Linked DNA regions of Labilibaculum antarcticum. The protein of the gene in region 1 interacts with the protein of each later gene in a pairwise test. Links are inferred from orthologs where the notes say so. Each region holds a gene or a part of one and is shown on either strand. Other genes may lie near its edges. The genes, in order: gyrB and gyrA.

What was found.
Region 2: the proteins of gyrB (region 1) and gyrA interact in binary tests that used the Escherichia coli proteins (3 or more experiments, as listed by UniProt). The link is inferred for Labilibaculum antarcticum from one-to-one orthologs.

The regions. Positions count from the first base shown.
Region 1 is NZ_AP018042.1:3,812,742-3,825,518, forward strand. What follows is about bases 3,831-6,744. They hold gyrB (DNA topoisomerase (ATP-hydrolyzing) subunit B), read left to right. Parts: upstream 3,831-4,263; coding sequence 4,264-6,225; downstream 6,226-6,744. Other genes in these bases: ALGA_RS15035 (hypothetical protein), read left to right, coding at 3,831-3,917; ALGA_RS15045 (LOG family protein), read left to right, coding at 6,368-6,744. In the rest of the region: ALGA_RS15025 (tetratricopeptide repeat protein), read left to right, coding at 1-1,555; ALGA_RS15030 (TonB-dependent receptor), read left to right, coding at 1,577-3,283; more of ALGA_RS15035, read left to right, coding at 3,477-3,830; more of ALGA_RS15045, read left to right, coding at 6,745-6,934; ALGA_RS15050 (cache domain-containing protein), read right to left, coding at 6,931-9,735; dapF (diaminopimelate epimerase), read right to left, coding at 9,762-10,547; ALGA_RS15060 (Do family serine endopeptidase), read left to right, coding at 10,823-12,271; ALGA_RS15065 (sigma-70 family RNA polymerase sigma factor), read left to right, coding at 12,377-12,777. UniProt on the Escherichia coli protein: DNA gyrase negatively supercoils closed circular double-stranded DNA in an ATP-dependent manner to maintain chromosomes in an underwound state.
Region 2 is NZ_AP018042.1:5,082,460-5,095,476, forward strand. What follows is about bases 1,662-4,815. They hold gyrA (DNA gyrase subunit A), read left to right. Parts: upstream 1,662-2,051; coding sequence 2,052-4,580; downstream 4,581-4,815. Other genes in these bases: ALGA_RS20330 (ATP-dependent Clp protease ATP-binding subunit), read right to left, coding at 1,662-1,751; ALGA_RS20340 (tetratricopeptide repeat protein), read left to right, coding at 4,684-4,815. In the rest of the region: more of ALGA_RS20330, read right to left, coding at 1-1,661; more of ALGA_RS20340, read left to right, coding at 4,816-5,853; ALGA_RS20345 (hybrid sensor histidine kinase/response regulator), read right to left, coding at 5,998-7,710; ALGA_RS20350 (FIST signal transduction protein), read right to left, coding at 7,712-8,815; ALGA_RS20355 (adenylate kinase), read right to left, coding at 8,985-10,151; ALGA_RS23745 (DUF7670 domain-containing protein), read right to left, coding at 10,248-10,622; ALGA_RS20365 (hypothetical protein), read left to right, coding at 10,847-11,248; ALGA_RS20370 (trimeric intracellular cation channel family protein), read right to left, coding at 11,251-11,856; ALGA_RS23750 (NADP-dependent malic enzyme), read right to left, coding at 11,960-13,017. UniProt on the Escherichia coli protein: A type II topoisomerase that negatively supercoils closed circular double-stranded (ds) DNA in an ATP-dependent manner to maintain chromosomes in an underwound state.

The DNA.
Region 1 (12,777 bases):
TGTTTCGGATGCTTGTAACCGAATTGGCGACTGTTTCTTTTTGAAGAGAGATTATCGAAATGCTTCAGAATACTACAATAAATCGGTTAATGCCGGCAAGTGGGATCCTGATTATGCTTTGTATCAGCAAGCCCTTTCGGTAGGATTGCTGGGTGACTCTGCAGAGGAATCGCGTTTGCTGGAACAGATACGTAGCTCTTACACCGATTCAGAGTATTTGGATGATGCCTTGTTTGAACTAGCCAAAGCAAAAGTGAAATTAGACGATCAGGCAACAGCCGTATCTATTTATAAAGAGTTGGTCTCCAAATTTCCAACAAGTAGTTATGCGCCAAAATCATTATTGCAGTTAGGACAGCTGAATTACAATGCCAAAGAATATCAAAAAGCCATTAGTTATTACAAAGAAGTGGTTCTAAAATATCCGCAAAGCGAAGAAAAGAAAAGTGCCTTTATCGGATTAAAAAATGTGTACGTGGACATGAATAAGGTGAATGATTATTTTGCTTTTGCAGAGTCCTTCCAAGGTGGTGGAGTTATTAGGAGTTCCGAGAAAGATTCTCTTTCCTACATTTCTGCTGAACGATTATACATGTCGGGCGAAACAGAAAGAGGAACGAATGCATTGGGTGAGTATTTATCTAATTTTCCAAATGGAATGTTCCGATTGAATGCCCAGTTTTACAAAGCAAATGCAGCTCTGGATCTGGAAAAATACGATGAAGCGCTGGTCGGATTCGAACAGGTTTTGAATCAGCCCAACAATTTGTTTACTGAAAAAGCATTGTTGGCTTCATCTCAACTAAACTATCGGAATAAGAATTATTTGCAGGCGAAAGGCCAGTTTTCAAGATTAAAAGGGATGGCTGAGATTCCGGAGAATGTAAAATTGGCTAAAGTGGGTTACATGAGATCCGTTTATAGTCTTAAAGAGTATGAAAATACAATTCAGGCAGTAAGCGATGTGTTGGAGGTAGCCAAATCGAAGGAGGAGTTAATTCGAGAAGCAAGATACAAACGAGGAAAATCTTATTTGGCCTTGGGAAATACTGCATCGGCAATGAGTGACTTTAAAGTATTGTCGAAGGAGACTCAGAGTGTCGAAGGAGCTGAATCAAAATATCTATTGGCAAAAATACATTCGGAAAAAACCGAATACGATTTGGCCGAAAAAGAAATCAATTCGTTTATCGAAATGAATTCTCCGCATCATTATTGGCTGGCAGAAAGTTTTCTTTTACTTTCCGATGTATTCCTAAAAAAGGATGATGCCTTTCAGGCTAGATATACGCTGCAAAGTATTGTCGATAATTATGACGTAAAGGACGATGGAATTGTGGAGAGAGCGCAGGCTAAATTAGATATTCTGCTTGCTGCAGATAAAAAGGAAGAAGAGAAAATAACCAATAAAGAAGTAAAAATTCAGTTCGAAGGAGCCGATAGTACCGAAAGTAATAAGTTATTTAAAAATGCATCAGTAAAATCAGATTCTCTTGGCTTGGATGAGGAGAGAATCATGTTGGAGAAGATGTTGAATAGATTAGAAATAAAATAAAAAATCAATAATAAAGAATCAATGTTTAGAAAGATCATATTTACTGTTGCTATAGCTGGTTTGGCATGTTCTGTGTCAAACGCTCAGGAACAAAGAGATTTAAATAAAGAGGTTAAGGTAAAAACAGCTTACCAGCCAAAAATCAATAAATCAAAACGAATTGGTGAATTGCCTGTCGTTCAGGATACGGCAACTTTTACTCCTTCCTTTTCTTATTTTATACAAACGAAGCCTCTTACAGTTGGATTTTCGCCGGCTTTAATTCCAGCAGCTCGAATTGTTGGTGAGCCTTTAAAATCAATAAATAGTCACGTGTTAACTCTTGCCGGCGGTAATTATTCTACCCTTTTAGGGGATTATCGATTCAATAACCAGCGTTCTAAGACTACTGATTTTGGAATTCATATTCGCCACTATTCAACCAATGGGAAATTGGAATTGAAAAATGACCGAAAGGTAAAACCTGATTGGACAGAACAATTGGTTGAAGCATATGGCAGTACCTATTTAGATGAGGCTAAAGTTGCAGGAAGGGTTTATTACAAACACAAAGGATATAACTTTTTTGGTTCTCAATTAAGCGATGATCTTCCTGCAAATTATATTGATTTATTTCCATATTCTGAACAGGTTCAAAATCGTTTTGGTTTTGCTACTGACTTTAAAACCACCTTTAAAGATGAGGAAAAATTGAATTTTGGCATTGGCTTGCAATACGAGCATTTCTCGGATGATATATTTGTTACCGAGAATGATGTTTTGATTAGCGCAGAGGCTAAAATTCGTCGTGGTGATGGCTTTTGGAGTTTGCGTTCTGCTTTTGATTATTTTGCAACCGATGGATTGTATAATCTTGATCAGCTTGGTTTATCTGAAAGAAAAACCATGCTTTGGAATTTGAATCCTCAATATTCGCTTCAAACCGGTCAGTTGAATCTTAAATTGGGCGTGAATACCGTAATTGCAATCGGTGATGACTCAGAAGCAAAAATATATCCTGATATCGCTATCGATTTTGAAGCGATTGATGGCATTATGACCCTGTTTGCTGGTATCGATGGGAATTTAAATATGAATAATTACAACAATATTATTGCAGAGAATCCATTCGTTTATTCAGGTTTGGATGTAATGTCTTCCAATCAGAAATACAGATTGTTTGGTGGCTTTAAAGGGAGTCTGTCTTCTAATTCATCATTTAAATTATCTGCAGAATATAGTTCTGTTGATGATCAGTATTTCTTTGTGCAAAGAAGTGCTGGTGCTGCAAATACGGCTTACTCTGGCCCAACTTATTCAAATAAATTCGATGTGGTTTACGATGACATCAGTTTGTTTCGTTTAGGAGCAGAAGTAACCATTGGTTGGACCGATAAAATGCAATTGAATTCATCGGTTTGGTTTAACAAGTATACTCTCGATAAACAGGATGAAGCTTGGCATAAACCGGAATTTGAAATGAATGTAAATGCTACTTATGCTTTTACTTCAGAATTGGAGTTTCAGGCAGGAGTAAACTTATTAGGCGAGAGATCAATTTTGGTAGGTTCTCAGACTCAAACTATAGATGCCGTATATGATCTGAATATTGGTGCTAATTATAGTTTAAATAAGCATTTTACGGCTTTTGGTAAAATCAATAACCTATTTGCAGATAAATATTACCAGTGGGATGGATATCCTTCTCAGGGACTAAATTTTTTATTAGGTGTGAAAGTTGTATTTTAGATCAGGTTAAAAGTATTTATATAAGGATGTTCTGTTCATAGAGCATCCTTTTTTTATTTTGCTTATGTTTGTAAATTGTTTTTAGCACGCTTTTTGCTAATTTTAATACTATTATTAATTAGTAATCAAATTTAGGCTCTTGAAATTGATCAATAAATTTAAATATATACTTCTATTTACGTTCATACTTTTTATGCATGTAAGTAAGCTTAGTGCTCAAAAAGAAGAACGTTGGAAGCTTTCAGTTAATAAGGACCGTAAAGCACTTGAAATAGTAATGGATCTTGGTGCGGATGCTAAGGGAGTAATCTATTTGTTTGATATCACCAGAGATACACTTAACCTGGCTTTTGTTGCGGAAGAATCTGTTGACTGGAATACGCATGGGATTAGTGTTTGTGCGATGCCTAAGAATAAAGAAGTGCTTAAAATAAAGTTGGATGATATTGACTTGGAAAACGTTCAGGTTGTTTTTCACAAGATGTGGGAAGCAATGCCGAAAAGATTTAAGAACGTAACTACTTTATTTGAGCTTAAAGAATATGGAGTTACGGATTCGGGTCCTGAGGTCAGTAGTTTTATCATCCGGTTTAAGATGAAAAGACCCCGCCGAAGTAATTCTATACAGTTTTAAACATAAAGGAATCCATTTCTTTGGTGATTAAGCCTTTTAAAAATACTTCGTCAAAAACAATGAAAAAGCACGATTTTTCTAAATGAAACAGCCTGAAAACTCATCATTTTTACTATCTTTGTTTTACTTTTGTTTGCAGGTTCTGGAAGGAGTGTAATGTGTTGATTGTTAATGTGTTTTGTCTTTTCTTCCGTTGCTGTTTTTTATCTCTTTTTTTAGAGGAAAGCTTCCCTGAGAATAAATTAATTTTTGTACAAAAAAAATATTAGAATATAAGATCATGATTTGATCAATAATTATTTGATTATTGGTCTTATTATTTGATTGACAACTAAAGATCGGATAAATGAGTGATTCAGAAAATAAGCCAAGAGTGAAGAATGAATATTCAGCGGATAGTATTCAGGTACTGGAAGGATTGGAAGCGGTTCGGAAACGCCCTTCCATGTATATTGGTGATGTAAACGTTAAAGGTTTGCACCATTTGGTATATGAGGTGGTAGATAACTCAATTGATGAGGCCTTGGTTGGATATTGTAAAAATATCGATGTATTTATCAATGAGGACAATTCCATTACCGTTAAGGATGATGGTCGTGGTATTCCTACTGAATTGCACGTGAAAGAAAATAGATCGGCTCTTGAGGTAGTAATGACTGTTCTGCATGCTGGTGGTAAATTCGATAAGGGTTCATACAAGGTATCTGGTGGTTTGCACGGTGTTGGTGTGTCTTGTGTTAATGCATTGTCAATACTTTTAACTGCTGAAATCCATCGTGATGGGAAAGTTTATCGTCAGGAATATTCTAAAGGGAAACCTTTGGCTCCTGTCGAAACAATAGGAGAATCTGATTTGACAGGAACTTATATTACTTTTAAGCCAGATGATTCAATTTTTCTAGTTTTAGAGTATAAATACGATATTTTAGCGGCACGTTTAAGAGAACTTGCTTTTTTAAATAAAGAGATTCGATTGAATCTTACAGATAAACGGGATTTGAATGAGAATGGCGAATGCCGTTTCGAATCATTTTATTCAGAAGAAGGGTTAAAAGAGTTTGTTGAATTCCTTGATAGCACAAGGGAACGATTAATAGAGGAAACGATTCATTGTTCATACGATAAGAATGAAGTTCCTGTTGAAATAGCTCTTCAATACAATTCTTCTTATTCTGAAAATATTCACTCTTACGTGAATAATATTAATACAATCGAAGGGGGAACTCACCTTACAGGTTTCCGTCGTGGATTGACCCGAACTTTAAAAACATTTGCTGATAAATCAGGAATGTTGTCAAAATTGAAGTTTGATATTAGTGGCGATGATTTTCGTGAGGGATTAACTGCAGTTGTTTCTGTGAAAGTTGCAGAACCTCAGTTCGAAGGTCAAACCAAAACAAAATTAGGAAACTCAGAAGTAAGTCTTGCTGTTGATCAGGCCGTAAGCACAATGCTGGCTAATTATCTGGAAGAACATCCAAAAGATGCCAGAACTATTGTACAGAAGGTTATAATGGCTGCTACGGCTCGTCATGCAGCTAGAAAGGCTCGTGAATTAGTTCAGCGGAAAACTGTTTTGGGCGGGTCTGGCTTGCCAGGTAAATTATCTGATTGTTCCGATAAAGATCCTGTTAACTGTGAAGTATTCCTTGTCGAGGGTGATTCGGCGGGTGGTACTGCCAAACAAGGTCGTGATCGTAAATTTCAAGCGATTCTTCCACTAAAAGGAAAGATTTTGAATGTTGAGAAAGCCATGCAACACAAGGTTTTCGAAAGCGAAGAAATCAAGAATATATTTACAGCCTTAGGTGTTACAATAGGAACCGAAGACGATAGTAAAGCTGCTAATGTTGAAAAAATTCGTTACCACAAGATTGTTATCATGTGTGATGCGGATGTTGATGGTAGTCATATTGCAACTCTTATCATGACCTTCTTTTTCCGTTACATGAAATCATTAATCGAAAGTGGTTACTTGTATATTGCTACACCTCCTTTGTTTTTGGTTAAAAAAGGAAAGAATGAAGAATATTGTTGGAGTGAAGGTCAACGCCTACGCCTAATTGAACAATGGGGTGGTGGAAAAGAATCTGGTATGCACATTCAGCGTTACAAAGGTCTTGGAGAGATGAGTGCTGAGCAATTGTGGTCAACAACAATGAATCCAGAGGCTAGAACTTTACGTCAGGTAACCATTGAGAATGCTGCTGAGGCAGATCATACATTCTCAATGTTGATGGGAGACGATGTTCCACCAAGACGTGCCTTTATTGAAAAGAATGCAACTTATGCAAATATTGATGCCTAAGTAGTAAGATACATAATGTGAAGCCCTTGAGAATACCTCAAGGGCTTTTTTTTATGATTTCACAAGAGATGTTTTGACTCTTATTTTTGTCATGTAAGGGAAATTGAATACTTTACTAGTCGTAAATTTTAATCGTAAAAAGATGAATGTTTGTGTATTTTGTTCTTCGAGTAATTCTGTAGCTGAAAAGTATTTCCAGGAAGCTAGAAATTTAGGTTTGGCAATCGGTACTGCTGGACATAATTTGGTGTATGGAGGAACCAATATAGGGCTTATGAATCAGGTTGCCGTTTCGGTGAAAGAGGCTGGGGGCAAGGTGATTGGTGTGGTGCCAAAGTTGATTGATGACTTTGGTGTATCGGCTGATTTTTTGGATGAATTAGTTATAACTCCTGATATGGCGGAACGAAAAAAAGTTTTGCGTGAAAAGTCGGATGCATTTGTGGCTTTGCCTGGTGGTTTTGGTACTCTTGAGGAGATTTTAGAAGTGATAACTTTAAAGCAGTTGGGATATCATAATTTACCAATCGTGTTTGTTAATACGGATGGGTTTTATGATTTTTTAAAAGACCAATTCGAACTTTCTTATCAGGAGAATTTTGCCAAAGAAGATTATCGGAATTATTATGAGTTTGTAAATAATTATGATGACGTTATGGCTTATGTTCTTAACTATAAAAAAGTACAATTAAAAACGAAGTGGGATTAGTTTTTTGAAATCAATTTTTCAATAGAATCCAGTAGTTTACAAGTTTTAATTGGTTTTATTAAATAGTCGTCGCAACCAGCTGCCATTACTTTTTGTTTGTATTCTTTTTGAAAGAAAGCTGTTTGCCCAATAATCGGAATTCTCGAGTAGAGAGATTTGATTTCTTTCATTGCATCATAGCCATTCATAACCGGCATTTGTATGTCCATTAGAATAAGATCGATTGTATTTGATTGACACATTGTTATTGCTTCGCGTCCATTTTTGGCCCATAGAATATCAGCCTGGGTTTTTGCAAGGCTTGCTTTAAAGAAGGTGAAATTGTTTTTCTCATCATCTACAACAAGAATACTTTTTCCTGTCCAGTTGTGGTCTTGTTTTTCAACAACTTCTATTTTTTCAATTTTAGATTTGTCCGTATTGTATGGGAGAGTTATGAAAAAACAAGTTCCTACATTCTCCTCCGATTCAACTCTAATATTTCCGCCAAGTATTTCGGCTAATCGGTTCGATATTGTTAAGCCTAAACCAGTACCGCTGTACTGCCTTGTATCCGAACCATCCATTTGTCTAAAGCTTTTAAAAATATGATCTATGGATTGATTGGAGATTCCAATTCCTGTGTCTTTTACAAAGAATTCAATTTTGTTTTGATCAATAAGATGGTAGCCTAGTTCGATAAAACCTTCATTGGTAAATTTGATGGCGTTGTCAATTATGTTGGATAATAATTGTTCTAATCTTCGAGGATCAGTATAAATTATTGAGTCTTCGTCGCTTAAAGCCTTTTGTATTCTCAAGATTAAGTGAGCCTTGTTATTTTTGTTTTTAAGAGCGTAAAATTTTTCATATAATTCGGATAGTAAAATATTAACAGGGGTGTGACAAAGTGCAAGATTGATTTGTTTGCATTCTATTTTTGATAGATCAATTATGTCGTTAATGAGTTGCAGTAAACTATCCCCGCTTTGTTTTATTAGTGCTCCGTATTCTCGTCTTTCGTTTTCGTCTATTTGCTGAGATGTCATAATTTCAGTAAATCCAAGAATATGATTCATTGGAGTTCTAATTTCATGTGACATATTTGTCAGGAAGGCTGATTTTAATTTATCAGATTCTTCGGCTTTGTTTTTCGCTTCGGTTAGGTGCTTTTCATATACTTTTCTTTCTGTAATGTTTCTGTATATTCCAAATATTGCAATTTGCTTGCCTCCAACTTCAATTGGGTTCCCCATAATAGAAACATCAATTAATCTACCATCTTTGCATTTTCGCATCGTCTCAATTTCTACAAGCTGCCCTTTAGCTGTAAGGTAATTCAGACTATTAGCCTCTCCTTGTTTTGTTTCATCAGCAAGTAAGCTATCTATAACAACTCCTTTAAGATCTTCTTTTGTGTAGCCAAAAAGAGAGGTGAATTGTTTGTTAATTTTTATTCCCTTACTCTCATTATCTGTTATTGCGATTGCTTCCGGCGAATTTTCGAAAAGTTGTTCAAAATAGGCAGTCTCAATACTGAGTTGGTGTTCGATCCGTTTTCGTCTTATAACCATTGCGTTAGCGTGCTCACCTAGAATTTTAAACTCTTTGAAATGAAGTTTAGATACATCAATTAAGTGTGAATCGGTCGCGGCATTCCTGTAAAATTGGGTTAGAATCTCTAGCCCTGATTTACTGATTTCAACAACAAATCGGGTGAAAATAATAATGATGAAGAGTGTCAATAAAAATACCAAGCCTGCCTTGATAAAATACTCAATCAGATTTGCTTTTAACTCATTCCTTTTATTTTTAATTGATTCTGTAAGTTTGTCAATATGAACACCACTGCCGATAACCCATTGCCAGTCCTTATACGATTTTGCAAACATTAGCTTTGTTGAATCATGATTAAAAGGATCAAGATATCTGACGAAGCCTCCATTTTTGTCTGTTCCTCGGGTAATTATCTCCTGCACAACTTTTACACCCTCTTTGTCTTCTTCATTCCAGAGATTCTGTCCAACAAGCTCCTTTCGTGTATGAGCTAAGCAAGTTCCATCAAAACTAAATACTGCAATTGAGAAGCTTTCATCAAATCTCATGTCTGTAATTTTATTGAGGATCTTCTCTTGAATTCCCAGACGATAATTTTCGACATATTGTGTGCAACCGATATACCAATTGTAGGGTTTGAATATCTTTACAAAAGATATTTTGGGATGGATTTTTTGTCCTTTATCTTCTTGCCAAGAGTAGTTTGAGTAGCCTTCCCCTTGAGTCTTCGCAATTTTGATTTCATTTTTAATAATCGGAATTCCAAAAACATCTTTTAAAATTAGTTTGTTTTGTCCTTCCCAGTTTAGATTTTCAGGATCCATTTGCACAACTCCAGTCAAGCTGTTTATATAGAAAAAGCCACTTCCATCATTAAAACGAACGGAGCGTAAAGCGTTAATGATTAGTTCTTTTATTCGGCTTTCCGATAGGTCGTTTTTACAACTGTTGTATATGTTTGTTGCAATTGAGTGTGCTTCATGAACTCGGCTGTTTATGTCTTTCTTTAGTGCATTTCTTGTTTGCTCTCTTTCGTTTTCAATATAATTAATAAGAGTTTGCGTTTCGTGTTGCAGGGTTTTTTCTTGCATCCTGAAAAAGTCGGACTTAATTTGTTGAGACTCTTTATTGAATTTTTGCCTTTCTTGCTGCACCCAAAAAATTCCAAGAATTGATATCAAGAGCAGAGAAGTAGAGAGAAGTGAAACCAAAAAGACTTTGGAAATACTCTTGTCTTCAAAAATTTTAGCAAGAATGAATTTCATATTGAGCTGAAAAGGGAGTTTGATTGTTAGGTTGTGATAGTTCCTGTGAAAACATGTGTTGCAGGCCCTACCAACCAAATGTTTTCGATTTGTGTGTCGTTTGTTTTTCTGAAATGTACTTCCAGATGGCCGCCTTTAGTTTTAATCTTAAATTGGTTTCTGCCAGTTTTAAAACTGGCACTTATGGCCGATGCAACAACTCCTGTTCCGCAAGAATATGTTTCATCTTCAACACCTCGTTCGTAGGTGCTTACTGTAATGTCTTGATCCTGAAATGAGACAAAGTTTACATTTGTTCCTTCCTCCGCAAATCTATTATTGTATCGAATCTTTTTCCCTTCGGTAAATGTGTCGAAATTATCATGTTTGGATATGAATCGAACAAAATGAGGTGAGCCTGTATTTAAAAAATAAAAATCGTCACCCAATTCAACATCTAAAACATCAATCATTTTAAGACTAACCTGAACTCCATTCTCAGTCTTAATGATTTTTGCTTCATGTTCGCCGTCAACAGCAATGAATTTGGCAGTTTCCGAAATAAGTCCTAGGTGATAGGCAAAAGCAACAATGCATCGTCCTCCATTTCCGCACATACTTCCTTCTTTTCCATCTGAATTGTAGTATCTCATCCGAAAGTCGAATCCTGAGGCATTATCCAGTAACATTAGTCCATCTCCACCAACACCAAATCTTCTGTCGCAAAGTTTTTTGATTAATGTAAAGTTATTAGCATCAATTATGTTATTACGATTATCTATTAAAACAAAATCGTTCCCAGTTCCCTGATATTTTGAAAATTCAACTTTCATTTTTAAATCTTGTTAAGAAGTGTTAAATACCAATAATTTATGAACACTTGTTAAGTAATATCGTTAAAATTGTCGTATAAATGTAAGAATCGTATCGGTAGCGGCTCTTTCGCCACTCAAGAAACTCAAAATAATTCGATCAATAAAATAAATTGATTTTTATTTTGATCGTAAAGGCAACATTCGATATTTATTTTTGTTGTATAATAAGAAAACAATCCTGTTTCAATTTTAAGCAGGCATATTAGGGGTATTAATTAATAAAGTTTTTTCAGATGAAAGTGAAATTGTTTTTGGGAAAATTAGCAATTGCTGTCTTAGGCGGTACAATTGCCATTTTATTATTTGTGTTATTTGTTGATAAAAAAGAGCGGATTATTTCGGTTCCGGAAGCTCGAACGACACAGCTTGCGAATCATTCTTTTGCAAGTGTTGCTCAGGTGGATTTAACTTATGCGGCTGAAAGGTCGGTGAAGTCAGTGGTTCATGTGAAAACACTTTATTCAAATGAGGAGTATCAATCCAATCCTTTTTACGATTTTTTGTTTGGCGAAAATGGGAGACAACAACAGCCAAAGGCCATTTTGGGATCTGGTTCAGGAGTGATCATTTCGGAAGATGGATACATTGTAACTAATAATCATGTTGTTCAAGGCTCTAATCTCATAAATGTTGTACTCTATGATAAAAGAGAATACGAAGGTAAATTGGTAGGGCATGATCCGTATACCGATTTGGCCTTAATTAAAATTGATGAAAAGGATCTTCCGAAAATGGATTTTGGAAATTCGGATGCTATAAAGCTTGGTGAATGGGTATTGGCCGTTGGTAATCCCTTTAATCTCACTTCGACCGTTACGGCGGGTATTATAAGTGCAAAAGCAAGAACCTTGGGTTTAACTGGCAACAGAATGAGCATTGAGTCTTTCTTGCAAACGGATGCTGCCGTTAATCCTGGAAATAGTGGAGGTGCTCTGGTTGATGCGAAAGGTCAGTTAATTGGAATTAACACTGCCATTGAATCAAGAACGGGCTCCTATTCGGGTTACTCTTTTGCAATTCCTGTAACTATAGTTGAAAAAGTAATCGGGGATTTGAAAAAATACGGTGAAGTTCAAAGAGCATTTATTGGAGTTTCTATTCGAACTGTAGATGCTAATTTAGCGGATGAATATAAAATTGATAAAATTGAGGGAGTGTATGTTGCCGATCTAAATGAAAATGGTGCCGCAGAAGAATCAGGAATAAAAAAAGGAGATATAATATTGAATATTGATGGGCAAGTTGTAAATTCTAGTTCTGAACTTCAAGAACAGGTAAGTAAGTTTCATCCAGGCGACAAAATTAGTGTTTTAATAAAAAGAGACAAGGAAAGGAAACAAATTGATGTAATCTTACGTAATAAACTAGGAAATACCAATGTTATAAAGTCAAAAGATCTAGCTTTTCTTGGAGCAGAATTTGAGCCTATATCAACGAAGGAGAAGTATCGTCTCCAAATAAACAGAGGGGTTAGGATAAAGAGTTTGCGCAGTGGAAAGTTTAAAGACGAGGACATTAAAGAGGGTTTTATTATTTATAAAATTAATGAGACCCCAATTTCCAATGTAGATGATATTAAAGATGCGCTTCAGAGTGTGAAAGATGGAGGAGTTTTTATTTCAGGAATTTATCCTGATGGAAGCGTAAAGTACTATGCCTTTTCTTTAATTAATAAAGATTAGGAAAATAAGTGGGAAATTAATAATAATCCGAATAAAAGAGCAATTAATTTTGACTTTAAGTATTAAAAAGGCTAATTTTGCAAAATATTTCGATGAAAAGGGACTATGAGACAATTAAAGATAACCAAATCAATTACCAATCGTGAAAGTGCTTCTTTAGACAAGTATTTACAGGAAATTGGTAAAGAAGATCTTATTACGGTAGAGGAAGAAGTTGAATTGGCGCAGCGAATAAAAAAAGGCGACCAAAAAGCTTTGGAAAAATTAACCCGAGCCAACTTACGCTTTGTTGTTTCTGTTGCAAAACAGTATCAAAATCAAGGTTTAAGTCTACCTGATCTTATTAATGAGGGTAATTTAGGTCTGATTAAAGCAGCTGAAAAGTTTGATGAGACACGAGGATTCAAATTCATCTCGTATGCCGTTTGGTGGATCCGTCAATCTATTCTACAAGCTTTAGCAGAACAATCAAGAATTGTTCGTTTGCCATTGAATCAAGTTGGTTC
Region 2 (13,017 bases), 1.3 Mb from region 1 along the record:
TTGCTGTCGAACAAATAGTTTGATAAAACCTTAGCTAGTTGAGTTTTACCAACGCCAGTTGGCCCTAGAAATATGAATGTGCCAATTGGTTTGTTCGGATCTTTTAAACCAGCTCTATTCCTTTGAATGGCTTTTACAATTTTACTAATGGCATCTTCTTGTCCAATAACTTTTCCTTGAAGTTCAGTAGCCATTTTTAAAAGTCTGGAGCCTTCTGCCTGAGCAATTCTTTTTACGGGGACTCCAGTCATCATTGCAACCACTTCGGCAATATCGTCTGCAGAAACTTTTTCCTTTTTAAGGCTAAGTTCTTGTTCCCATTTGTCTTTTTCCCGATCTAAATCTTCCGAAAAAGTTTTTTCTTTATCTCTAAAACTTGCTGCTAACTCAAACTTCTGCGCTTTAACAGCTTTAATTTTATTTTGACGGGTTTCTTCTATTTTTTTCTCTAATTCTTCGATGATTACAGGAACGTGAATATTTGAAATATGAACACGTGATCCTGATTCGTCAAGAGCATCAATTGCTTTGTCTGGCAAGTGTCTGTCGCTTATGTATCTGGACGTTAGTTTGACACAAGCTTCAATGGCTTCTTTTGTGTAGAAAACATTATGATGGTCTTCGTATCGTTCCTTAATATTATTTAGAATCTCTATTGTTTCTTCAGGAGAGGTTGGTTCAACCATCACTTTCTGAAAACGTCTTTCTAAGGCTCCATCTTTTTCAATATTTTGACGATACTCATCAAGCGTTGTTGCTCCAATGCATTGAATTTCACCTCTTGCCAAGGCTGGTTTAAGCATGTTTGCTGCATCTAGTGATCCTGTAGCTCCACCAGCTCCTACAATAGTGTGAATTTCATCAATAAAAAGAATAATGTCAGTTGTTTTTGAAAGCTCGTTTAAAATGGCTTTCATTCTTTCTTCAAACTGACCTCGATACTTTGTTCCAGCAACAATTGAGGCTAAATCCAAAGAAACAACTCTCTTTCCAAACAGAACTCTTGACACCTTTTTTTGAATGATCCGTAAAGCAAGTCCTTCAGCAATAGCTGATTTACCAACGCCAGGCTCACCAATTAAAATTGGATTGTTCTTTTTTCTACGACTTAAAATTTGTGCCAATCGTTCAATTTCCCTTTCTCTTCCAACAATGGGGTCCAGAGTACCTTCTTCTGCTGATTTGGTTATATCAATACCAAAATTATCTAATACTGGAGTTTCAGATTTTCCCCTTGATGTAGTTCTTTTAGATTCACCACCAGACAATCCGCCTTTTTCTTCATGATCTTCTGGATTATAGTCTGCCTGTGCTTTAGGGAAGAGTGTTTTTAAATTATCTTTCACTTTATTGTAGTCTATGGTATTGTCCTCTAGAACTTGAGTTACCAAACTCTTTTCATCTTTTAAGATGGCCAAAAGGAGATGACTTGTGTCAATAGTGTTATTTTTTAGGGCTTTAGCTTCAAGATATATTAATTTAAGAACACGTTCCGCTGATCTTTGCAGGGGAATATTGTTTTGATCTAAGTCAGATATTGCATCTGATTTCAGATTTTTCTCAATGTTTTTTCGAATATCGTAAAGGTTGGCTCCTAATGAAATTAGAATATCAACAGCAATACCTTCACCCTCACGAAGAATTCCTAAAAACAAATGTTCCGTTCCAATAGCATTATTACCAAGCCTTTCAGCTTCCTCTTTGCTATAAGAAAGTACATCTTTTATACGAGGTGAAAATTTTGAATCCATATAGTCGGTCTTTAATAATTTTAACAAATCAATATAAATTAATCGGTAAATTCATCCCGATTTTGTAATTGTAGCATTAAAATAACAAAAAATAATTAGATACAAGCCTAAATTGGCTATCAAATTTTCATCTCTTATCTATCTAAATTAGCAATTAAACTAATAATCAACCAATAATGCGAAACGGGGTGATATTTATCTTAATCCATTCATAAATATCACTTCCTTTGTTACGCAAAATCTACATATTTTGTTACTTTTGTAATTCCGAGAAATGATTAGAATTTTAAAATAAATATAATGACTACTGGAGAGAGAATTATACGTATTAATATAGAAGAGGAAATGAAATCAGCCTACATTGATTACTCAATGTCGGTGATTGTTTCCAGAGCTTTGCCAGATGTTAGGGATGGATTAAAACCTGTTCATCGCAGAGTATTGTTTGGAATGGGAGAGTTGGGAATGACATCAACTAAACCTTACAAGAAATCAGCTAGAATTGTTGGAGAAGTATTAGGTAAGTATCATCCACATGGTGATAGTTCTGTATACATGACAATGGTTCGTATGGCTCAACATTGGTCTTTGCGTTATCCTCTCATTGATGGTCAGGGAAATTTTGGTTCTGTTGATGGTGATAGCCCGGCAGCTATGCGTTATACTGAGGCCAGAATGAAAAAAATTGCTGAAGAGATATTAGCCGATCTTGACAAGGATACAGTTGATATGACTTCCAATTTTGATGAGTCCTTACTGGAACCAACGGTTCTTCCTACTCGAATTCCAAATCTTTTAGTTAATGGAGCTTCGGGAATTGCTGTTGGCATGGCAACAAATATGGCGCCACATAATTTATCTGATGTTATTGATGCAATAGTCACTTATATTGATGACAATGATGTCTCAATGGAGGATTTGATTCGTATTGTGAAAGCGCCTGATTTCCCTACAGGAGGAACAATTTACGGTTATCAAGGTGTTAAAGATGCATTTGAGACAGGTAGAGGTCGTGTTGTTGTGCGTTCGAAAACGAATATTGAAACAACGGACAATGGACGTGAAAAAATAATCGTAAGTGAAATTCCTTATATGGTTAATAAGGCTGAGTTGATTATCAAAGCAGCAGACTTAATCAATGATAAAAAGATAGAAGGAATTTCAAATGTAAATGATGAGTCTGACCGTAACGGTATGCGTATCGTTTTCGATCTAAAAAGAGATGCGATTGCCAACGTTGTTTTAAACAAGTTGTTTAAATATACTCAAATGCAAACGTCTTTCAGCGTTAATAATATTGCGTTGGTTAAAGGACGTCCCAAAATGTTAAATCTTAGGGATTTAATAGTGCATTTTGTTGAACATAGACATGAGGTTGTTATTCGAAGAACTCAATTTGAATTAAGACAAGCAGAAGCTAAGGCTCATATTTTAAAAGGCTTGATTATTGCTTTGGATCATATCGATGAAGTAATTGCATTAATTAGAGCATCTAAAACTCCGGAAGAAGCTAGAATAGGCTTAATGTCTAACTTTTCGTTAGATGAGCTACAAGCTAAGGCAATTTTGGATATGCGTTTGCAGAAATTAACCGGTCTTGAGAGAGATAAACTGCATGCGGAATATGAAGAATTGATGAAATTGATTGATTATTTGAATTCAATTCTTAATAATGAACCAATTCGAATGGATATCATTAAAAATGAACTTCTTGATGTGAAAGCTAAATATGGCGATGAAAGAAGAACTGATATCGTTTATGCTTCAGAAGAGTTTAATCCGGAAGATTTTTATGCTGATGAAGAAATGGTAATTACCATTTCAAGAATGGGCTATATTAAACGAACACCACTCGGCGAATTCAAAACTCAAAATAGAGGTGGAGTAGGTTCTAAAGGAAGTATTACTAGAGAAGAAGATTTCTTAGAGCATATGATTATGGCAACAATGCATAATACTATGTTGTTCTTCACAGAAAAAGGGAAATGCTTTTGGTTGAAAGTTTACGAAATTCCTGAAGGAACCAAACAATCTAAAGGTAGAGCGATTCAAAATCTATTGAATATTGAACAGGATGATAAGGTGAAAGCTTACATTAATGTTCTTAATTTAAAAGAAGAAGAATATATCAATAATAATAACATTGTTCTTTGTACTAAGAAAGGTGTTATTAAGAAAACTTCACTGGAAGCTTATTCTCGTCCGAGAGTTAACGGTGTAAATGCGATTACTATTCGTGAAGGAGATCAATTGCTTGAAGCTAAACTTACAAATGGGAACAATGAGATTTTAATTGCCGGACGTTCAGGAAAAGCGATTAGATTTGCTGAAAGTCAGGTGCGACCAATGGGAAGAACAGCCTCTGGAGTACGTGGAATTACGCTAAAAGATGAAAGCGACGAGGTAGTTGGCATGATATGTGTTAAGAATGGAGAAGAGGATATTCTTGTTGTTTCTGAAAATGGTTTTGGAAAACGTTCTAAAATTGATGATTACAGAATTACCAATAGAGGTGGTAAAGGTGTTAAAACCATTAGTATCACTGAGAAAACAGGTGATTTAATTGCTATTAAAAATGTAACCGATACTGAAGATCTAATGATCATCAATAAATCTGGAATTACAATTAGAATGGCTGTTTCTAATTTAAGAGTTATGGGACGTGCTACCCAGGGAGTTCGTTTAATTAACCTGAGTAAGAAAAATGATTCGATCGCAGCTGTTGCTAAAGTAAATTCTTCACCTGAAGAAGCTGAATTAACGGAAGAGAAACCAGCAGAAGGAGAAGAGTCAACTGAGTCAACAGGACCAGTAGAAGGAGATGAGTAAAGAATAAATACTTAGACTAAATATAAAGAAACCAATCTTGTGCTTTAATATGGAATAAAAATATATTTTTGTGCAAGATTGTTATAATAACTAAACATTAATTATGAGAAAAGTATCATTCATTCTAGTTATGCTTATGTGTGTTGCAAGTGTAAGCGCACAAAAAAGTAAAGTTACTGGAGCCCAGAATTATCTTACTTCCGGTAAGTTAGATCAGGCAAAAGAAACTATTGATTTAGGAATTCAGGACGAAAAATGTGTGGAATATGCTAAGGCATATCTTGTGAAAGGAAAAGTATATCAGGCTATCTTTGAGAGTCCTCTTCCTGCGTACAAGAAATTGTCGGAAAATCCACTTGATGTTGCATTTGATGCTTACATGAAAGCTCTTGAGTTAGATGAGAAGGGGAGAATGGAAAAGCCTATTACAGCTCAGATGACAAATATGATTCCTGATTACACAAATGAAGCAGTAAACCTTTACAATAAAGGAGATTTTCCTGGTGCTTTAGCTGCTTTTGAAAGAGTCTTGGAAATTGAAGCAATGGATATGTTTAAGGAAAATGCTACAATTGACACAGCTGTAATTTTTAATGCAGGTATGACTGCTCAAAAGTCTGATCAATTAGAGAAAGCTGCTAAATATTACAAGCAATCTATTGAGTACAATTATGGGGGCGCAAAAACTTATGCTAATTTGGCTAAAGTTTTAAATGATTCTGGAAATAAAGAAGAAGGAGTTAAATACCTGCATAAAGGATTTGAGCTATTTCCAAATGATTCATGGATGTTAGTTGAATTGATAAATCATTACATGTTAGGTGGAGAGCCTGAAAAAGCTGCTGACTATCTGGATAAAGCAATTGAGTTAGATCCAACAAACAGTTCTTTTTATCGCGCTAAAGGTACATTATATGAAAAAACCGAGGAATTTGCTAAGGCTGAAGAGATGTACAATAAAGCATTGAGTATGGATCCTGAGGATTTTACTTCTCAGTATAATCTGGGATTGCTAAAACTAAATTCAGCCATACAAAATCATAAAGCAGCCAATGAAATAATGGATGCTAAAAAGTATAACGAAGCAATTAAAGGTGTTTATACCGAATATGAAGCTGTTGTTCCATATTTTGAAAAGGTTCTTGAAATGCAACCTGATGAGAAAAATTCTATGATTACTTTGAAAGAGCTATATTTCAAATTAAGAAATGAAAAAGAAGTTTACCTTGAAAAATATAATCAAATCAAGGCCAAGTTGGATGGAATGGAATAATTCATAAATTATAAAATAAAAGGAAGTTACGGCTTCCTTTTATTTCAATATACTCTATTTAACGTAATGTTGATTATAGGACAAATGTACGTTTTTTAATAAACTCATAATGAAGGCTAGATATTAAGAAATATCAAGATTGAGTTACAAAAACCTCTGTAAGACTTCAATTAATTTCTGTGGATCAATAGGCTTTGTAATAAATTCATCAGCCCCAGCATTGAAACATTCTTCCTTTTCGTTGTTAAACGTAAAGGCTGTTTGTACAATAACAGGAATACCACTATTAAATGATTTAATTTGTTTAATCGCATCTAAGCCACCAATTTCAGGCATTCTCAAATCCATTAATACTAAATCAATTTGAGGATTATTGGTTTGACATATTTCTATTGCGTCCTTTCCATTCCGAGCCCAAATTACATTAGCATCTGTTAATTCAATTATTGCATTTAGGTAGTTGAAATTAGACTTAACATCTTCAGCTATTAAAATATTGCAATTTGAATAATTAATGGACTTAATTCCTGATTTTTCAATTCTATTTTCATATTTATCAGAAGAATCTCTTAACAACTTAAGATTTGATTGTCCGGAATCATGCACTTTGAAATAAAAATTTGACCCGATCTCAGCTTCAGAATCAAACCAAATTTCGCCATCTAAAAGTTGCACCATTTTTTTACAAAGTGTTAAACCTATTCCTGAACCTTCAAATTTTCGAGTAGAACTGCTTTCACCTTGCCTAAATAGATCAAAAATAACATCTTGTTTTTCCGAAGAAATACCCACACCTGTATCTTTTATGTAAAACACGGGGTGTTTTTCATTTTCTATAAAATAACCTATCTCAATTAATCCTTTTGGGGTGAATTTTATAGCATTATCTATAAGATTATCAAATACTTGAATGATTTTATTCTTGTCGGAATAAATTGAGAACTGGTCACTATTATCAGGTAATACAAGCTTTAGCTTAAGTTTGCAATGACTTAACAGATATGTTTTATGGATCTTAAATAGATCTGTTATAATTGGATTTAAAACAAATTTTTCTTTTTGAATAGCTAATTGGTTCGTTTCCATTTTGGAAACATCAATCAAATTATTTATTAGTTTTAATAGTTTTTTACTATTATTTGAAATGTGACTTATGAAATTGGTGCGTTGTTCTATATTTATCTCCGTGTCTGACAATAAGTTTGAGAATCCAACTATGGCATTAATTGGAGTCCTAATTTCATGACTTATATTTGAAAGAAAGGCTGATTTTAATTGCTCTGATTCCTCCGCCTCCTTCTTGGCTTTTTCAAGTTCCTTTTTTGTTTCTGTAATTGTCAGTAAATCCTGAATAGATATTTCATGTGAGATGCATGCCTGTATGGAAACTGAAAATTTATCTACAACATTTTTTAATTTAGTTTGATCGATATCACTCCAAATTCGTTTTTCTGACGATGAATAGAGAGCCAAAAATCCAATGTCTTTTAATTGAAAAAAAGTTATTGCTCCCCCCTCTTTCACTTTAAATCCTATTTCATTACTAATCTCTTGTGTAAGAACACACGAAAAAGAATTTTGAGATTCAAAACAGTTATCAATAAAATTAGGAATGCATATAGAATCAGTTTTAAGCTTAACAATAGGATGCGAATAAATAGCTTTTAATCCAAATTCATTATTCGAAAATGGAATGTGCTTGTTTTTAATCCAAACACCGCCAAATTCGATATTTTTAAATGACATTAGTGCATGTGAAAATTGCTTACAATTTTCCTTCATATCTAATGATTGTCCAATAGATAGAGATAATTCGTAAAGAAATGAAATGTCTTTTATTATATCGTTTGTTAGCATTCTAATCTGTATATGATAAACCTATAACGATAGATTTATTTAATATTTCAGGATACCCTTCACCACTTGAGTATATTTCACCAATGGAAAGTGCTCCTTCTAAATTCATCTGACTTTGGTTGTTTTTAATTTCTTCAGCTAAATTAGATAATTCCATATAGAAATCATTATTTAAATGATTAGCTCTTGATATGCAATTGAAAATCAACACATCAGATATTTTTGATTTTTCATTGATATTTTGGGTAATAAGATTTTTAGGAATTGATTTAAAATCTTCCTTTCCCATTGACATTAAATCGATAAGTGAATTCTCTGGAATACTACCTGCACATTGCAGGTAACCCTCTTCAGAAACTTTCATTGGGTCTCTTATAATATATTCTTTATTCTCTTTATAGATTCCAAATGGATAATGGATAGAATTTTCCTCAAAATTTAATCTGTCAAGATCGATGTCTAATACTTCTTTTAAAAATCGCTGGTATACAACAAATGCATTCTCCCAATTAAGTTCCTTTATAAAGTTTTTTTCAGTTTTTGTAGCAATAAAAGGGCCAAAAAGTTTTGTCCAACCATGTAAAGCACCTGTTGTTGCCTTGCTTTTAGTTAGTATGACTATAGATCCTGATCTAAATACTCCATCATTACTAATTAAAATGCCTTCGTTGTTCTCTTTGATTCGTCCGACACCACCTCCTATAAATTTAACATCATTTCCTAAATAGGTATATAATGATCTTAAGTGTTCGGAACTATTGGAGCACAAACCGGATACTAGAACATAAGCTGTTGAAAATATTGCACTATCCAATTTTGAAATTTGACGGCTAAATATTTCGGGGGAATCAAAATAGATAGAAATAGAATCATCACATATCCATTTGATAACAACGCCTTGATTTGATGTTTTTTCGTTGTAGATTATTTGAGGGAATACTCCGCCAGCAAATCGAATATTTTTCTGATTTAATGATTCAACAAGCTCATTTAAGGAAATTTTAGAATCTTCACCAATAAGTATAAAAGCAAATGAATTATCAGTAGAAGTATGATTTTCTAATGAATTAAGTATTTTTTTTAGGCTTGGATTTTCCAGATACATTGCTTCTCCTCTTGAATTATATTAATTACAATTTTAGCGAATTTATGACTACTAACCGATTACATTTGATTAAAGAGCAATATTACTATGTCAAGGCTTTCAATTGCTTTGTAAGAGGAGAAAATAAAAAAAAACTGGCATTTTTGTGAAAAGCCAGTTTTTTATCAAATTATCTAATTTTCTTGAATGAATTATTGACAACATCCGTGAGTCGTTTAAAGACCTCGTCTTCAGTTCCTATTCCATCTACCATTTCAAATTTGTTCTGTTTGGAATAATAGGGGGATACTTTAATGCTTCTCTTTTCAAATTGTTCTAATCGATGAATAATGATATCAGTATCATCATAAAGCCTTTTTCCAATGGTTTTTCTTCTCGAAGTTAGACGTTTAATGGATTCAAGAGTAGAAACGTTAAGATTGATTGATGTAGTGACCGTAGAGTCGAGTTTTCGTAAAAGACCATCAAGTATGTAAGCCTGAACAATAGTTCGGGGAAATCCTTTAAAAATAAAGCCATTGGCATCTGGATGCTTGCGGATTTGTCTTTCAATTAATCGAATCGCAATTTCATCTGGAACAATATCTCCTTTTTCAATATAGGTTTTCGCGCTTTGACCCATTTCTGTGTCTTTTTTTATTTCTTGACGCATTAAATGACCCGTTGAAATATATACTAAATTGAATTGCTCGGCTAATTTTCTTCCTTGAGTACCTTTTCCTGATCCTGGAGGACCTAATAAAACCAAATTAATCCATGATTTTTGAAGTGTTTGATCTACAATAGCAGTCAATCGCTCAAAAATTTGATCGATACCACCCATACCTTCAATACCGTGGTATATTTCTTTTTCTTTATAGAAATTGGCAACAGGAGCTGTTTTGGTGTCATACTCTTTTAAACGAACACTTATAACTTCCTCTGTATCATCTTCTCTATCCTCCTTCTTTGCACGATCTAACAAACGACTTCGCAATTGGTCTGAAGGTACTTGCAAACTTAGCATACAGTCCAGTTTTGTATTCATCTTTAAAAGTAAACCTTCAAGAATATAGGCTTGTACTATTGTTCTAGGGAATCCATCAAAAAGAAAACCATTTACGTCAGTATTGGTTAGTATACGTTCTTCAATAATTTGAACAATAATTTCGTCGGGAACAAGTCCACCCCTTTTTATGATGTCTGTTGCCTGTAAACCAAGCTCGGTTCCTTCTGCAATCTCACTTCTTAGAATATCTCCCGTTGATATATAAGCTAGATTATATTTTTCGACAAGCATCTTTGATTGAGTTCCTTTACCTGCGCCAGGAGGGCCAAAAAGTGCAATATTTAACATGAACTAAGATTTATATTTGTTATGATTGTTATTGATTCAAAAATAATAAAAATTTCATTCGTTAATAGAATTTTAATAGAATGTTCCTAAGCAGAATTATTTAAGGAAAATCAGCAATGAAATTTTATAACTTTTAAAATTCGTAAAAGTGCTTAAACCCCAGCATAATAGATGTAATAAACCTAAAAATAAGAACGTAGGAAATACAGGTCCATTCCAAAAAGAATAATTGGCAATTGCGAAGAAAATATAGCCCCAAATTAGAAGAAGACTGCCAATAAATTCAAACTTCCATACGACTATTAATCCGATAAGCATTATGACATTTGCCGAGAATAATTTAATTTCTTGTTCAGACATCATAGTTAAATCAGGAGAACCAATTTGGATAGCAAACCAAATAAAAAATAGGAATAAGAAGATCCCTAAAAAGCGCGCAATCCAGCGAAGTATGGTTATAATTAGTTTCAATTCAAATTCTTTTTAACGATTTGGCAGGCTTTAAAGTGTGCCTTTCATCAAATATAGCCGAATTAATATTTAATTGAAAATTACAACACGAGATATAATAAAAAAAAGACCAAAAAGTATTTAATAATTTATTTATACCTCTGGTAATAAGATGATTTAAATTGACATTCTTCTTGTAATGTCTTATATTTTAATAAGGAAGTTATCCATTTAAATTTATCGTTATGAAGGCAAACTATTTATGTCCAATTTGTAGAACCTATCTCAATGTTGGAGATCAAATTGTTATCTCGGCTAAAAATGAGAAAGGAGTTAAGGGGCTTCTATTATTTAGTATTCATTTGGGAGATTACGAAATTAATAAGCATCCTAATTTTGATATTGAAAAGAATGAAAACCTTAGTATGTATTGTCCTTGCTGCCATAAGAGTTTAAGGTATCCAAAGGCACATAAAAATATTTTTAAAATTTTAATGCAAGACGATGAAGATCAGGAGTATGAGATTCTTTTCTCAGGAATTTATGGAGAAAGGTGCACCTATCAAATTCATGAGAAAAAAGTAAATACTTTTGGGCAAGATGCCAGTAAATATATTAATTTCAACAACTTAATTGATATGTCTTAAGTCTAGTATTTTAAAACTGGCAGCGAAACTTTAAAGCGGATACAGATTATTCGAATAATGATTATACATGCAATGGTTATGAATTGGTTAAGAGAAGGTTCTACACCAAGGAAGTTGAGGGTGATAAAAAGAACTCCGCCAACCAAACAGGCGGTTGCGTAAATCTCTTTTCTGAAAATTAATGGAATATCATTACAAAGGGTATCTCTAATAACACCTCCCATTACAGCGGAAAATAATCCCATTATTATGGATAAAAAGGGATGTATCCCCATGCTTAATGATTTTTCGATTCCTATTATTGTAAAGACACCAATTCCTATCGTATCAAACAAAAATAGAGTTCGTTTTAAAGTCATGATATACCTTTTAAAGAGAAATGTGAGCGCAACACCAGTCGATATAACGATTAGGTAGTTAATGTCGCTGATCCAACCAACAGGAAAATTACCAAGGATCACGTCGCGAAGAGTTCCACCACCTATCGCAGTAATAAACCCTGTAAAATAGGCCCCAAAAAGATCGAGTTTTTTATTTGCTGCAGATAATGTTCCACTGATTGTAAATACAAGAGTACCTAATAAATCTAACTCATATAAGATCGTCATAATTTAATTTTTCGCACAAAAATATGTAGTATAATTGAATAGATAAAAAAAAAAGGATGAGATTTTATTGAATCCCATCCTTTTTTATTTGTTTTGGTGATATTTATGATTGTGCGTCAACGACAGCAAATGCTGTCATATTTATGATTTCACGAACAGAACATCCCATGGGTATAATATGAAATGGCTTTGCTGTTCCTAATAAAATCGGACCAATATTTTCATAGCCATTTAAATCCTGCATTAATTTATAGGCAATATTTCCAGAACTAAGATTTGGGAAAATAATAGTATTAACATTTTTCCCTTTAATTTTTGTAAAACCAAAAGTTTCATCTCTTAATTTTTTATCGAGAGCAAAATTTAACTGCATTTCACCATCTACAAGTAATTCAGGATGATTATTGTGTAATTTAGTGATGGCTTGATTTACTTTCACCGGACTACCCTTTCTCACTGATCCAAAATTAGAGTACGACACCATAGCCATTACGGGCTCAATGTTAAAGGTTTTTAAGGCACGCGCAGTACTTAATGTTGTATCAACTAATGAATCTGCTGTTGGCTCGGCATTAACTGTAGTATCAGCAAAGAAAAGGGGCCCTTTTTTGGTCATAATGATATTCATGCCAACTAAAGTTTTCATTCCTTCCTCAATACCAATTACTTTGCTCGCAATTTTTAAGGCTTCAAAATAGCGTGTTGCATATCCTGATATAAAGGCATCTGCATCACCATTTTCAACCATCATTGCTCCAAAATAATTACGATCGAACATTTTTTCAACAGCCTCTTTATGAGTTAATCCTTTACGACCTCTTTTTTCACACAAAACATTGGCATAATGATTTCTTTTTCCGTCTTCCGATTGAGAACGAATATCTATAATTTCAGCACCATTGAGATCCAATTCGTTTTCTGAAACTATTCTTTTAATATTTTCAGGATTACCTAATATAATTGGTTTTGCAATTCCCTCATGAAGAACAATTTGAGCTGCTTTTAATACATTTAAGTTATTTCCTTCAGCAAAAACGACACGTTTTGGATTACTTTTAGCTTTGTCGAAAATAGTTCTAATTAATTGATTTTCTGATCCTAATCGCTGTCTTAATTCTTCAGCGTAAGCATCCCAATCGGTTATGATTTTTCGTGCCACAC